DNA from 2 places in the Pseudoalteromonas sp. SR45-1 genome. Region 2 is predicted to be linked to the other one. Evidence: predicted binding sites of a transcription regulator. Region 2 holds the regulator's gene; the other holds the start of a gene.
The links. The regulator NrdR, encoded in region 2, represses ribonucleotide reductase genes. The targets are predictions, from matches to a motif close to AAACACNANATNTNGTGTTT.

Region 1: the regulator NrdR is predicted to act here: its motif matches at 2,779-2,798, upstream of nrdA (class 1a ribonucleoside-diphosphate reductase subunit alpha).

The regions. Positions count from the first base shown of each region.
Region 1 is NZ_JACJDR010000001.1:298,059-306,146, reverse strand. Features, by position in the region: gene nrdB (class Ia ribonucleoside-diphosphate reductase subunit beta) at 1-311, opposite strand, end outside; gene nrdA (class 1a ribonucleoside-diphosphate reductase subunit alpha) at 377-2,659, opposite strand; gene H5089_RS01375 (HAD family hydrolase) at 3,068-3,748, opposite strand; gene ubiG (bifunctional 2-polyprenyl-6-hydroxyphenol methylase/3-demethylubiquinol 3-O-methyltransferase UbiG) at 3,748-4,458, opposite strand; gene gyrA (DNA topoisomerase (ATP-hydrolyzing) subunit A) at 4,635-7,334, shown strand; gene serC (3-phosphoserine/phosphohydroxythreonine transaminase) at 7,493-8,088, shown strand, end outside.
Region 2 is NZ_JACJDR010000005.1:208,676-216,763, reverse strand. Features, by position in the region: gene H5089_RS07535 (ligand-binding sensor domain-containing diguanylate cyclase) at 1-1,015, opposite strand, end outside; gene H5089_RS07530 (phosphatidylglycerophosphatase A) at 1,053-1,538, opposite strand; gene thiL (thiamine-phosphate kinase) at 1,535-2,509, opposite strand; gene nusB (transcription antitermination factor NusB) at 2,556-2,966, opposite strand; gene ribE (6,7-dimethyl-8-ribityllumazine synthase) at 2,982-3,446, opposite strand; gene ribBA (bifunctional 3,4-dihydroxy-2-butanone-4-phosphate synthase/GTP cyclohydrolase II) at 3,547-4,659, opposite strand; gene H5089_RS07505 (riboflavin synthase) at 4,689-5,342, opposite strand; gene ribD (bifunctional diaminohydroxyphosphoribosylaminopyrimidine deaminase/5-amino-6-(5-phosphoribosylamino)uracil reductase RibD) at 5,359-6,492, opposite strand; gene nrdR (transcriptional regulator NrdR) at 6,495-6,944, opposite strand; gene glyA (serine hydroxymethyltransferase) at 7,360-8,088, opposite strand, start outside.

The sequences.
Region 1 (8,088 bases), on a different contig from region 2:
TCTGGTAGCGATACAATTGGAAGTAGAGCCACGTTTGGCGAACGACCTTGTACACTATCAAGCAGTGTTTGGTATTTTAAGTTGCTTAAAAATATATGCTTTTCGTGATCTGGTAATGCTTGAAAGTCTAAACGGTCTTTACTTACATCTACTTCCTCAGGACGCCAAAAGAAAGACAGTTGCTTTTCAATTAACTTTTCAAAAATTGGGTATTTTTGTTGGTCGTAACGAGATACGTTTACAGTTTGGCCAAAAAACATTGGCTCTTGCATTTGGTTATTATGGTTTCGGCTAAAAGTAGTATAAGACATGTTTATCACTCAAAAAACTATCAGAAAAAGCGGGCTAAATGCCCGCTTAAAATAAAAATCAGCAGTTATATTTTACACGCGCCGCCTTCACAATCGTCATCTTCCACTTCTGGAGCATCTTCTTGTGAATCTGAGGCGCCGTCGCGAGTATTGTGGTAATACAAGGTTTTAACACCTAGTTTGTACGCGCTTAGTAAGTCTTTTAATAAGACTTGCATAGGTACTTTACCGCCTTCGAACTTGTTTGGATCATAATTTGTATTTGCAGAAATTGTTTGGTCAACAAATTTTTGCATTATGCCAACAAGCTGTAAATAACCATCGTTTGATGGAATGTCCCATAGTAGCTCGTACTGATCTTTTAAACGCTCATACTCAGGAACAACTTGTTTTAAAATACCGTCTTTACTTGCTTTAACGCTAATATGTCCACGTGGTGGCTCAATACCGTTAGTTGCGTTAGAGATTTGCGACGATGTTTCTGATGGCATTAATGCACTTAGTGTTGAGTTACGCATACCGTGCTCTTTAATACTTGCACGTAGTGTATCCCAATCAAGATGAAGTGGCTCATCACAAATTTTATCTAAATCACGTTTGTAAGTATCTGTTGGCATAATACCTTGTGAATACGTTGTTTCGTTAAACTTAGGACATGCGCCACGCTCTTTAGCAAGCTCGTTTGATGCTTTCATTAAGTAATATTGAATAGCTTCAAAGGTTTTATGTGTTAATGCATTAGCGCTGCCATCAGAATAACGTTTACCGTTTTTAGCTAGGTAGTATGCGTAGTTAATTACGCCTATTCCTAGTGTACGACGACCCATAGTTGCATTTTTAGCAGCCGGTACAGGGTAGTCTTGGAAATCAAGTAAGTTATCAAGTGCGCGTACTGCAAGTTCAGCTAGCTCTTCAAGCTCATCAAGTGACTCTATTGCACCTAGGTTAAACGCAGAAAGTGTACAAAGGGCAATTTCGCCTTCTTCGTCATTCACGTTATTAAGTGGCTTAGTTGGCAATGCAATTTCTAAACATAAGTTAGATTGGCGAATTGGCGCAACTTTAGAAATAAATGGGCTGTGTGTATTACAGTGATCCACATTTTGTAAATAAATACGACCAGTACTTGCACGCTCTTGCGCAAACATAGAGAAAAGCTCAATGGCTTTAATGCGTTTTTTACGAATAGACTCGTCTTGTTCGTATTTAACGTAAAGTGCGTCAAACTCAGCTTGGTCTTCAAAAAATGCATCATAAAGGCCAGGCACATCTGATGGGCTAAATAATGTAATGTAATCATCTTTAATTAAACGAGAGTACATTAATTTATTAAACTGTACGCCGTAATCAAGGTGGCGAACGCGGTTGTCATCTACACCACGGTTATTTTTAAGTACAAGTAGGTTCTCTACTTCTAAATGCCAAAGCGGGTAGAATAATGTTGCTGCGCCGCCACGTACACCACCTTGTGAACAACTTTTAACCGCTGTTTGAAAGTGCTTATAAAAAGGGATACAACCTGTGTGATACGCTTCGCCGTTACGAATATGGCTACCTAGCGCACGTATTCTACCTGCATTAATACCAATTCCCGCACGTTGTGAAACGTATTTAACAATAGCTGACGACGTTGCATTGATTGAATCAAGGCTGTCGCCACATTCAATTAATACACACGAGCTAAACTGGCGAGTAGGCGTACGTACACCCGACATAATTGGCGTTGGTAGAGATATTTTAAATAATGATACCGCGTCGTAAAAACGTTTGATGTAATCAGTACGTGTTTCACGTGGGTAATCTGAAAATAAGCTTGCCGCAACTAAAATATATAAAAACTGTGCACTTTCGTATATTTCACCCGATACACGGTTTTGAACGAGGTACTTACCTTCAAGTTGCTTTACAGCAGCGTAGCTAAAGTTAAGATCGCGAGAATGATCAAGGTATGCATCAAGCTCATCTAACTCTTGCTCTGTGTAATCTACTAGTAAATGAGCATCGTAGCGTTTATCGCCAACCATTTTTGTTACGTGGTTAAATAAACGTGGTGGCTCAAATTGACCGTATGCTTTTTTACGTAAATGGAATACAGCTAAACGTGCAGCTAAGTATTGGTAATCAGGCGATTCTTTTGAAATCTGATCCGCTGCTGCTTTAATGATGGTTTCGTGAATGTCTTTAGTACGAATACCGTCGTAAAACTGAATGTGCGACTTTAATTCAACTTGCGAAACCGAAACGTTGTTTAAACCTTCGGCGGCCCACTCAATAACGCGATGGATCTTATCCAGATCAAGAGGCTCTTTACGCCCGTCACGTTTGCTTACAGATAACTGTTGGTTCATTTGCCTGTATTCCTTGGGAATTATGTATTTTGACCAATGCTTTATACCTCGCCGAGGCAAGGTATATACTCATTTATTATAAGTTTCGCCATATTTGCGAATTTAATTGAATAACATTTGGCCACAATATCTGGTGTTGTTCAATTTAGAGATCACAAGATAGTGTGGTCTGAGTTGTTTTGCAAGGGACATAATTGCCCCTATTTGTGGATAACTTCGGGATAACGTATTTTTGTTAGTAGATACTCACCTTCGAACAATCATTTAAGTTGAAATATGCAAAAATCAACTAATGATCTGCTAAATTTACGCATTTTAAAAATAAATTTTGACTGCTTTTTTTATCAGCAAGCTTTGCGTAAAAACTAACACAATCACAATATATAGTGTTTATTAATTAACATGGCACTATATATGGTTAAAACCATCAATTGGGCTTTGCCAGTTAAAATCAGCATTCCAGCTGTTGGCTTCATCAATACTTGGTATGTAACCCCAAAGTGCCGTTGCTGTGCGCATACCTGCGGCTTTGCCTGCTTGTATGTCTCGCTGTGCATCACCAATGTACAAACAGCGTTTTGGTTGCACTCCCATAAGCTTTGCACAGTGTAGCAGCGGTAAAGGGGATGGCTTAGCTTCAGCTAAGGTGTCGCCACTTATTACTACACTAGCATTTTTCAATGCGGGAATTGCTGCCACTAAAGGATCAGTTAAAAACCCTGGTTTGTTAGTCATGATCCCCCATTTGATCTTTTTCTGATCAAGGGCAATAAGCAACGATTCAACACCGCTGAAGCAATGTGTGTGATTTGCTATGTTTGCAGCGTATTCGTCAACTAATTGCTTAATAAGCTCGCTTTGAGGTTGTGTGTCCCATAACTCTTTAAAACCAGCCTCTAATAATGCGCCTGCGCCGTTAGATGCCGCAGGACGGTATACATCACTACTAACAGGCTCTATTTTATTATTAATGAGAACTGCATTTAAAGCCGCACCTAAATCATCAGCGGTGTTGAGTAGAGTGCCGTCTAAATCAAATAAAAATGCATCGTACTCAATAAGGGGGAGGGGGGCTTGAGAGTTAGCCATTAAGCTAACTTCTCAAAGTACAGTATGTAATTTACGCTAACGTCACTATTGAGCGTATATTGCTTTGATAGTGGATTATAAGAAAGGCCTGTACTTGCACGAACTTTTAAACCCGCTTGCTCTGCCCATGCAATGAGCTGCGCAGGTTTTATAAACTTTTTATGGTCGTGTGTACCTTCAGGCACCATTTTTAAAAGCTTTTCAGCGCCAACAATGGCGTATAAATATGCCTTAGGTGTTTTGTTCAGGGTTGAAAAAAACACGTCTGCGCCTGGTTTGGCAAGTGCAGCTACTGCATGAATGATAGATGCTGGGTCGGGAACGTGCTCAAGCATTTCCATACAGGTTATTACATCAAAGCGCTCTGGGTGTTGCGATGCAAACTCTTCTGCTGGCACTTTTATGTAATCTACATTTATGCCAGTTTCTAAACTGTGCAACTTAGCAACAGTTAAAGGCTCTTGCCCCATGTCGATACCAGTTACCTTTGCGCCCATGCGCGCCATGCTTTGGCTTAAAATACCGCCACCACAGCCAACATCGAGTGTTTCTTTATCGAATAAGCCTTGCGTTTTGTTTGCTATAAAATCTAAACGTAACGGGTTAATTTCGTGAAGAGGTTTGAATTCTCCGTCTAGGTCCCACCAACGCTCGGCGATGGCTTCAAATTTTGCTATTTCTGCGTGATCTACATTTTGATGTTCGGTCATAAAATACTTCCTCGTCAATCTGAGGCCATTATATAGGGCTAAATTGATAAATCGCAAAGTTTTGCGCCTGTAAATTAAAATTAATTGTGATAGCATGGCTGTTAGAAATAATAACAATACTCTTAATACCCAATACCGGGTTGTTGAGAGCTGATACTGAAGGAATGTGATATCAAATGACTGATCTCGCCAATGAAATTCTGCCAGTCAATATTGAAGACGAGTTAAAAAACTCCTACTTAGATTACGCAATGAGCGTAATTGTAGGACGTGCATTACCAGACGTACGTGACGGCTTAAAACCTGTTCATCGCCGCGTTTTGTTTGCAATGAACGAGCTTAGTAATGACTGGAACAAGCCTTACAAAAAATCGGCCCGTGTGGTCGGTGACGTAATCGGTAAATACCACCCACACGGCGACAGTGCAGTTTATGACACGATAGTTCGTATGGCTCAGCCATTCTCACTGCGTTATATGCTAGTAGATGGCCAAGGTAACTTCGGTTCGGTTGATGGTGATTCAGCAGCGGCAATGCGTTATACAGAAGTACGTATGGCTAAAATGTCGCATGAGTTATTAGCCGATCTTGAAAAAGAAACGGTTGATTTCGTTCCTAACTACGATGGCACTGAGTTCATCCCTGATGTTTTACCAACGAAAGTTCCTAATTTATTAGTGAATGGTTCGTCAGGTATTGCAGTAGGTATGGCTACAAATATACCACCACATAACTTAACTGAAGTTGTAAATGGTTGTTTGGCACTTATTCAAAATCCAGATTTAACTATTTTAGAGTTAATGGATTATATTCCTGGTCCTGATTTCCCAACGGCTGCAATTATCAACGGTAAGAAGGGTATTGAACAAGCCTACTTAACTGGCCGTGGTAAAGTGTACATGCGTGCACGCGCCGACATCGAAACCGATGAAAAAACAGGCCGTGAAACAATCATCGTTCACGAAATTCCTTATCAAGTTAATAAAGCTCGTTTAATTGAAAAAATTGCTGAGCTGGTTAAAGATAAGAAAATTGAAGGTATTAGTGCGCTACGTGATGAATCAGATAAAGACGGTATGCGTATCGTTATTGAAATTAAACGTGGTGACGTAGGCGAAGTTATTTTAAACAACTTGTATTCACAAACTCAGTTACAAACTGTGTTTGGTATGAATATGGTTGCGCTAATTAATAACCAACCTAAATGTTTCAATTTAAAAGAAATGTTAGAAGAGTTTATTATTCACCGTCGTGAAGTAGTAACTCGTCGTACAGTATTTGATTTACGTAAAGCCCGTGACCGTGCACACACGCTTGAAGGCTTAGCGATTGCGCTTGCGAACATTGACCCAATTATCGAACTTATTCGTAAATCCCCTACACCTGCTGAAGCTAAAATTGCTTTAACAGCGCGTCCGTGGGAATTAGGTAATGTACAAGGTATGCTTGAAAAAGCAGGTGAAGACAATGTTGCTCGTCCAGATTGGTTAGCAAGCGAACTTGGTATTCGCGATGGTCAATATTATATCTCTGAGCAACAAGCTCAAGCAATTCTTGATTTGCGTTTACATAAGCTAACAGGTCTTGAACACGAAAAAATCTTGACCGAATACCAAGCGTTATTAGAACTAATTGCTGAACTACTTTATATTTTGGCAACTCCTGAGCGTTTAATGGAAGTTATACGTGACGAGCTAGTTGAAATTAAAGAGCAATATGGTGATGAGCGTCGCACTGAAATTAATGCAGCTGCTCACGATATCAGCCTTGAAGACTTAATTACCGAAGAAAACGTAGTAGTAACGCTTTCTCACGAAGGTTATGTGAAGTATCAAGCATTGTCTGATTACGAAGCACAGCGTCGTGGTGGTAAAGGTAAGTCAGCAACGAAGATGAAAGATGAAGATTTCATCGAACGTCTATTAGTTGCAAATACACACGATACTATATTGTGTTTCTCTACGGCCGGTCGTTTATATTGGCTTAAAGTATATCAGTTACCACTAGCGAGTCGTGCAGCGCGCGGTAAGCCAATTGTTAACTTGTTACCACTTGAAGCTGATGAACGTATTACTGCTATATTGCCAGTACGCGAGTACGCAGAAGATAAATACATCTTTATGGCAACAGCATTTGGTACAGTTAAGAAAACACCATTAACGGCTTACAGTCGTCAACGTGCAAGCGGTATTATTGCTGTTAACTTAAATGATGGCGATAGCCTGATTGGGGTTGATATTACCGATGGTAGCAACGAAATTATGTTGTTCACTGATGCAGGTAAAGTTGTACGCTTTAAAGAAGCTGAAGAAACAACCGTTGTTGATGAAAACGGTAACCCAGTATTAGACGAAGAAGGTAACCCTGAGATTCGTTTCAAAGGTGTTCGCCCAATGGGTCGTACTGCTACAGGTGTTCGTGGTATTAAAATGGCCGATGATCAACGCGTAGTATCGTTAATTGTACCAAAAACTGACGGTGCTATTTTAACGGTAACTGAAAATGGTTACGGTAAGCGTACACAACTAGAAGATTACCCATCTAAGAGCCGTGCAACACAGGGTGTTGTATCTATCAAGGTGAGTGAGCGTAACGGTGCTGTTGTTGGCGCTGTACAAGTTGATGATAACGACGAAATCATGATTATTTCAAATCGTGGTACCTTAGTACGTACTCGCGTTAATGAAGTTTCTACGGTTGGACGTAACACCCAAGGTGTTATTTTGATCAGAACTATTGACGAAGAGCAAGTAGTTGGTTTACAACGTATAGAAGAGATTGAAGTTACAGAAAGTGACTTGATTGATATTGAAGACGTTGAAACTGTAGATACGGTTATTGATGAAGTAGCGGATGATAATCCTCCTTCAGAATAATTGATATTGAAAAAGCGGCCTTGGCCGCTTTTTTTAATGTTGTTGAAAAAAATTAATAGGGTGTGAAGTTATATTCATTCACTAAAACTCAAAGGTTTAGTGGGCGGGTATTGAGCATTCATGCTTAGTAGTTAAATTACTGGAATGAGGCAAAGGTAATGAGTAAATATAATTTTTGTGCGGGGCCAGCTATGCTTCCGCAAGCGGTTATGAAAAAAGCACAAAAAGAGTTTCTAGATTGGCAAGATTTAGGTGTGTCTGTGATGGAAATAAGCCATCGTAGCAAAGAGTTTTTAGCCCTTACAGCTAAATGTGAAGCCAGCCTTCGTCGCCTAATGAATATCAGTGATGAATTTGAAGTGCTGTTTATGCATGGTGGTGGTCGTGGTCAGTTTAGTGCTGTGCCATTAAATTTACACCAAGAAGGCAAAGCTGCGGTTTATTGCGAAAACGGCGTGTGGTCAAAAAGTGCAACAGACGAGGCCAACAAGTTTACTCAAGCAACCTCTATTGATGTGCGTAATGATGCCAATGGCGAGTTTTCTATTAAACAGGTTGCTGATTGGGTGTTACCCGAAGATGCATCTTACATTCACTATTGCCCTAACGAAACGGTTGACGGCTTAGAAATTTTTGATGTACCAAGCCACCCAACTGCACCGATCGTTGCTGATATGTCGTCAACTATTTTATCACGCGAAATAGACGTTAATAAATTTGATTTAATTTACGCTGGTGCGCAAAAAAATATCGG
Region 2 (8,088 bases):
AAACTGCTGAATGCCTTTCGACTCGTCCTTCATGAGCAAGCCACAAGCCTTCACTAAAGCTTGCTAACCAAACGTTATTTTTATCATCTCTAAAAATATCAGCAAACCATATACTTTGATCGAGTTGGCTAGGCTCTACCCATTGCCACTCACCGGTTTTATCTCTGAATAATAAGCGTCCATAGGTCGAAACCCACAAGCCACCATCGGTATCACTCATAAACTTATAAACGGCTGAGTTATTTGCATTAGGTAGAGGAAAAGGTCTTAGCTCGTCATCTAAATCTAAAAAGTATGCACCTAGCTCAGAAGCTATATACAAATTACCATTTAAAAATGATAAATCGTGCACTATGGTTTGCGCTAGGCGCTCTGGTAAAGATATTTTTGCGGTAAGCTCTAAACGTAGTTTAGAAAAATCTGATGAGTTTTTTGTAAGGCGTAATAAATGACGATCATTAACCAGCCAAATGCCTTCAGGAGAGAGTGCCATTTGGCTAACAGAGCCAACTATTTGTGTGATGACAGTAGCATTAACAATAGGTAGAGGACCATTTACTTCAGTGCGTAAATCAACTTGCCCTCTATCTACATAGTATAAGCCGTTGGCCGCAATCCATATGCTACCTTTAGAGTCCTCAAGAATATCCCTTACTGGACCTTTAATATTAAATTCTTGTGCTGCAAATGTGGCTGGGTTAATAACTACCAAGCCACTTTTAGTGCCTACCCATAACAAACCACTAGAATCGACTAAAAGCTTATTAACACCATTACTAGGCAAGAATGGGCTATTTTGCGTGTTGTAATTTGTAAATGTTGTACCATCAAAACGGCTTAAACCAAATTGCGTACCAAGCCACATATAGCCTTGCTGATCTTGCACAACACTTTTAAGTGATTGCGACGGTAGGCCATCTTTTATATTCCATTGCTTAACTACGTAATCAGTAATTGAAGCCCAACTTGGCGTCGCGCACAACATAAGTACACAAACCAGTAAAAATCGCATCATATTGCTGCCACCTAGTTAAACAAATCAAATATAAAAATTAAAAGGGCAGTAAACCCACTTTTATTAACGCTTGTAAACATATAAGCGAAAAAATACCCGCAAGTATATCGTCGGCCATTATACCTAAACCGCCATGTACTCGTTTGTCTAGCATACGGATTGGGCCGGGTTTTGCTATATCAAAAAAGCGAAATAACAAAAAACCTACGAGTAATGTTTGCCAGTTAAGTGCTGCGCCAATCATAGTGATGTAATAACCCGCCACTTCATCCCATACAATAGCAGGATGATCGTGCACGCCTAAATCATCAGCCGTTTTACCGCACGCCCATATACCAAATATACTGATCACAACGGCAAATACAATTTGCAGCCATAACGGATAATACATGGTCATAAAAATGAATGGCAAGGCAGCAAATGTACCAAATGTACCGGGCGCTTTAGGGGCAAGCCCAGTCCCAAAGCCCAGACCAAAAAACTGATGTGGACGCTTTAAATTAAACTTGCGGTTATTGTTCAAACCAGCTCCTTTGCAAAGTGCTCAAAACCCTGCGGTTCAAAATCAAACTTTTCACCGTTGTGTAAAAGCTCAATTTGGCCATCGCCACTTTTAACTTGGCCAATGCATGTTGCATCTACACCATACTGGCGTAGCTTTATTTCTAACATACTCTTATTGCTATCAGGGACCGTAAAAATTAATTCGTAATCATCACCGTAACTGAGAATAAATGGCAGCTGCTGATTAAAATCAAGGCTTGCTTGCATCGCATCTGAAGTTGGAATACTTTCAATATTCACCACTGCACTTACTTGTGACATATCGAGTATATGACTTAAATCAGCGATTAAGCCGTCCGACACATCGATAGCCGATGATGCAAGGCCTCGTAATACCTGCCCTGCAGCAACACGTGGGGTTGGAAAGTCAAAGCGTTTATTTACGTACTTTAAATGCTCTGGCTCAATACTTATACCTTGTTTGCGAGACTCAATTGCAAGTCCAGCGTCACCTAGCGGACCCGTAACATAAATCCAATCACCCACTTTTGCGCCACTACGACGAAGTGCAGTACCTTCGGGTACAGTCCCTTTCGCACAAATAGTGATGGTTAGTGGGCCCTGAGTTGTATCGCCACCTATAATCTGCACATTAAAATATTCAGCAATTTCATGCATGCCATCAGTAAACTCTTCAATCCACTGTGGGTCAATACTTGGCAAAGTTAACGCAACTGAAACCCAAGTTGGCTCAGCACCCATGGCCGCTAAATCACTTAAATTAACAGCAAGCGCTCTGTGACCTAATGCACGAGGGGAAATATCATCAAAAAAGTGTACGCCAGCAACAAGAGTGTCTGTTGTAACGGCAAGTTGGCAGTTTTGTGGAACGGTTACTAAAGCGCAATCATCCCCTATACCTAGGTTTACATCACGACGGGTGATACCGCGACCTTTAAAGTAGCGGTTAATTAATTCAAATTCCTTCATACACAAAAAAGCCGGCCTATGCCGGCTCCCCTCTTTAACGGTTTACTTACTTGCGTAAATGCTTAACAGCTTTATCAAGTACACCGTTTACAAATTTATGGCTGTCTTCAGCGCCAAAAATTTTGGCCAGCTCAATACCTTCGTTAATAGCAACTTTATAAGGTACGTCTTCACGGAACTTAAGCTCATAGCTGCTTAAACGTAAAATTGCACGCTCAACCATATCTAAGTCATCAAACGGACGTGTTAAATGTGGTGATACAGCTTCGTCTAGTTGCTTGTAATTTACAGCAACACCCGTCGCTAGATCTTTAAAGTATTCAACATCAATTTTAGTAACGTCTGTTTCGATCAACATTTGTTGTTCGATATCGGCAATTAAATTGCCACTTATTTGCCAAGAATAAACGGCTTGGAGTGCTAAGATACGTGCTTTACGTCTTGCTGCTGGTTTCACAAAAATTCCTTAAACTTAAATTTTATCTAACACATTAACCATTTCAAGCGCGCCTAAAGCAGCTTCGCCGCCTTTATTGCCCATTTTGGTGCCAGCACGCTCAATTGCTTGTTCAATGCTTTCTGTGGTTAATACGCCAAATGCAACCGGGATATCATACTCAAGTGATACTTGCGCAAGACCTTTGTTTGATTCGCCAGCAACTAGGTCAAAGTGTGGTGTACCACCTCTGATCACTACGCCTAATGCGATGATTGCATCATACTCTTTTTTTGCCGCAACGCGTTTAGCCGCTAAAGGTAATTCTACCGCGCCTGGCACATAAATAACGGTAATGTCGTCATCTGATACGCCACCTGTGCGTTTTAGCTCATCAACAGCACCTGCAAGGAGGCTGCTACCAATAAAGTCATTAAAACGAGAAATGACAATGGCAAATTTTTTGCCTGGAGCGTACTTATTACCTTCAATAATTTTCATTTGATAACCCTAAAAATAAGTTCAAGCGGTTGCGATTGCGCAAAAATTGCTGCGCATCATACCATAAAAATAAAATAATAGCCTAGTTTAAGCGTGATGCTTATTGTGGCTCAACGTAATCAACAACTTCTAAATGAAAGCCCGAAAGTGCATGGTACTTTTTAGGGCGACTCATTAATCGCATTTGTTTAATTCCAAGATCGGCAAGTATTTGCGAACCTACGCCAACAGTACGAGATGTACCTTTGAATTTACGTGGCGTAACGCTTTCGCCATCATCAGCTGCTGCAAATGCTTTCACAGTTGCCTCTAACTCTTCAGTGCTTTCTTGCTTACCTAAAATAACTAAAGCACCTTCATTTTTAGCGATATAAGCCATTGCTTCAGAAAGGCCCCAGCTACGGTCAGCACTTCTGTCTGAAAGTAGAATATCGTTAAAGGTACTTTGCAAATGTACACGTACATTTGTCGGCTCTTGATCTTTTATATCGCCTTTGAGCAATACGTAATGTAATTGGCCGTCAATTGTGTCTTTGTAAGTAACTAAATCAAATTCACCATGAACAGTTGGTAACTTACATTTTGCTACTTGCTCAATTGTTGTTTCGTTTAAGTTGCGGTATTCGATTAAATCAGCAATGGTGCCAATTTTAATATCGTGCTCTTTCGCAAAAACTTCTAAATCAGGGCGGCGTGCCATAGTGCCATCAGCATTAAGTATTTCAACAATAACAGATGATGCTTCAAGCCCAGCTAAACGCGCTAAATCACAGCCAGCTTCAGTGTGTCCTGCGCGAGTTAATACGCCACCAGGTTGCGCCATAATAGGAAAAATATGTCCAGGCTGAACAATATCACTTGGGACTGCGCCTTTAGCTATAGCCGCTTGCACTGTACGCGCTCTATCTGCTGCTGAAATACCGGTTGTAACACCTTTTGATGCTTCTATCGACATTGTAAAGTTAGTCGAAAATGCTGCACCATTGTTTTTAACCATTAACGGTAAATCAAGTTGCTCGCAACGCTCTTGCGTCATGGTTAAACAAATTAAACCACGGCCATGGGTAGCCATGAAATTAATCGCTTCTGCGCTAATATGCTCAGCAGCTATTATTAAATCGCCTTCATTTTCTCTATCTTCATCATCCATTAAAATAACCATTTTACCGGCTTTAATATCGTCGATGATTTCTTGCGCACTGTGTAAATTCATAAATTTGCTCGTGTAAGTTGTCAGTTTCGTTATTTAATAAAACCCGCTTTAGCGAGTAAGCTCATCGAAATATCAGAGCCCGTTGGTTGCTCTGCACCCTTTATAAGGCGCTCTAAATAACGTGCAATTTGATCTACTTCTAAATTAACTTGGGTACCTACTTTAAAATGAGCAATTGTGGTTTGCTCACTCGTGTGTGGGACAATTGTTAATTTGAATTTATTGCCCTCTACAGCGTTTACTGTCAGGCTTATACCATCAATACATACCGAACCTTTGTACGGAATGTATTTCATTAAATTTTCGTCAGTTGTAAGCCAATATTCTGTTGCTCTGGCGTTTGCTGTAATACTTGTAATTGTTGCGATACCATCAACATGGCCAGACACTAAATGACCGCCTAAACGAGAAACAGGTTGCATGGCTTTTTCAAGATTCACCGTTTGTCCTAAAGCATAGTGAGCAAAACCGGTCAAACTAATCGTCTCATTAGATAAATCCGCACTAAAACCATCAATATGTTTATCAACTACAGTTAAGCAAACACCATTAGTTGCAATGCTGTCACCTAACTTTACGTCTGTCATATCAAGATCAGTACTTTGGATACGAATGGCTAAGTCGCCTTGTTTTTTTTGTAATAAAGCAATTTTGCCTGTGGCTTCTATTATCCCAGTAAACATAGCACTACTCTTTTTATTAAGTGATTTTAATGAGTTTTGACGCGGTGATACGTAAATCGTCACCAATGCGCGCACATTCATTAAATGTTAAATCAACGGTGTTTTGCATACTCGTCAATTCAGGAAAATTAACTAAACTTTTTGCATCATGGCCCATTAGTTTAGGCGCTAAATAAAAAACAAACTCGTCAACTAAATTAAGCTCTGTCATTTTACCAGCAAGTGTTGCGCCAGCTTCAAGCCAAACATTATTAAACTGCAGTTGCCCAAGTTTTTCTAAAACGGCTTGTAAATCAACTTTACCGTTACTTTCACTGACTTCAATATGCTTTACAAAATGCGGCCATTGCAATGATTTATCAACCTTAGTCGTAAATATTATTACATCACTTTGGATTTCAAATAAAGCAAGGTCAGATGTTAAACGGTTTTGAGAGTCAATTATAACACGCACGGGCTGGCGAAGCGGCAAATCAGTAGGCAGTGTGCAAGGCAGCTCACTTAGTCGCACATTAAGTTTAGCATCGTCTACTAGCACTGTATCGGCACCGGTTAAAATAGCGCAGCTTTTCGCTCGGTATAATTGTACGTCTTGTCGAGCAGCAGGGCTTGTGATCCACTTACTTTGCCCATTTTTAAGCGCTGTTTTACCATCAATACTCGCTGCCATTTTGCAAATCACATAAGGTAAGCCTTGTTCCATACGCTTAAAAAAGCCAACGTTAAGTGCGCGAGCTTGTGATTCGAGTAACCCGTAAGCAACGTCAATACCCGCGTCGCTCAGTATTTTAAGGCCTTTGCCAGCAACTTGTGGATTTGTATCAACCATAGCAGCAATTACTTTTACCACACCGGCAGCTTTTAAGCCTTCGGCGCACGGTGGCGTACGGCCATAATGACTACACGGTTCAAGCGTTACATAAGCCGTTGCACCTTGTGCATTTTTTCCAGCGACAGCCAGTGCATTTACTTCTGCATGACCTTGACCAGCTAATTGATGGAACCCCTCACCAATTATTTGATTATTTTTAACTAAAACACAGCCAACATTAGGGTTAGGTGTGGTAGTAAACCGACCTTTTTTGGCAAGCTCTATGGCGCGTGCCATATACATTTCATCATGTTCAGTAAAAGGAACTTGGCTTTGCATTGTTACTCCCCTAAGCGGGCAATTTCTTCGCCAAATTCGCGTATATCTTCAAACGAGCGATAAACAGAGGCAAATCTTACATACGCTACTTTATCGAGCTTTTTGAGGGCTTCCATAATGCATTCACCAACCAAATGGCTTGAAATTTCTCGCTCGCCTGTAGCACGCAACTGCGATTTTATTATATTCACTACTTCGTCTACTTGCTCTGTGCTCACTGGGCGTTTTTCGAGTGCGCGATTTAAGCCATTTAATAATTTATCTTCGTTAAATGGTTCGCGGCTGCCGTCTTGTTTAATAACACGAGGCATAACCAGTTCAGCGCCTTCAAATGTAGTAAAGCGCTCATGGCAGTCGTTGCACTCACGGCGCCTGCGAACTTGATGGCCTCCACCAACAAGGCGTGAGTCAATAACTTTAGTATCTTTTGCGGTACAAAATGGACAATGCATAGCTCGGTACTTCCGTTTTAAAACAAAAAAGACCGCTAAATAGCGGTCTTTTATCTTAGCAAAAAAATAGGGCCTGTTGACCTTTCAGGATTAAATTTGTTCTATCTATGGGTGATTTAATCGCGGCGCGAGGTTTGTAACCTAGTGGGCTAAGTAAAAACCGAGCAAAGCTTCCGCGTCCTGCTCACGCCCCTTACCTACATCCATGTAGGCAACAAAGAGTAAATCGCCCCTAGGACGAACCCGAGGGCAGTGCATGTTTGGCATTTATGCTGCGTTATCGCCTATTTGTGTGGAGTAACCACACTACATAGACTCTGCCTTGCCTAAAAACCAAACATACTACTGCAAATTAAACCTCGAAAGATAAACAGGCCCCTAGCCTATGTGATCTAAATTACTGCTGCTTATGCAATTAAGCGTAAACAGGTAATTTTGCACAAATTGCTTTTACTTTTTCTTTAACTTGCGCCTGTACAGATTCATCAGTGATGTTATCTAGTACGTCACAAATCCAGCCAGCAAGCTCTTTTGATTCTTCTTCTTTAAAACCACGACGAGTGATTGCAGGAGAACCAATACGCAAACCAGATGTTACAAACGGAGAACGTGGATCGTTTGGCACTGAGTTTTTATTAACTGTGATGTTAGCGTTACCAAGGGCTGCGTCTGCATCTTTACCAGTAATATCTTTATCGATTAAATCGAGTAGGAATAAGTGGTTTTCAGTTTTGTCAGATACGATTTTGTAGCCGCGCTCTTGCATTACAGCAACCATTGCTTTTGCGTTTTTAACAACTTGTGTTTGGTATACTTTAAATTCTGGTTGAAGCGCTTCTTTAAATGCCACTGCTTTTGCTGCAATAACATGACATAAAGGACCGCCTTGGCCACCAGGGAAAACTGCGCTGTTAAGCTTTTTATAGATTGCTTCATCGCCACATGCAGAGATAATTAAACCACCACGAGGACCAGCAAGTGTTTTATGCGTAGTTGTAGTTACAACATGTGCATGAGGAACTGGGCTTGGGTAAACGCCTGCCGCAATTAAACCTGCAACGTGAGCCATATCAACAAACAGGTAAGCACCTACTTTGTCAGCAATTTCACGGAATTTAGCCCAATCAACAATACCTGAGTACGC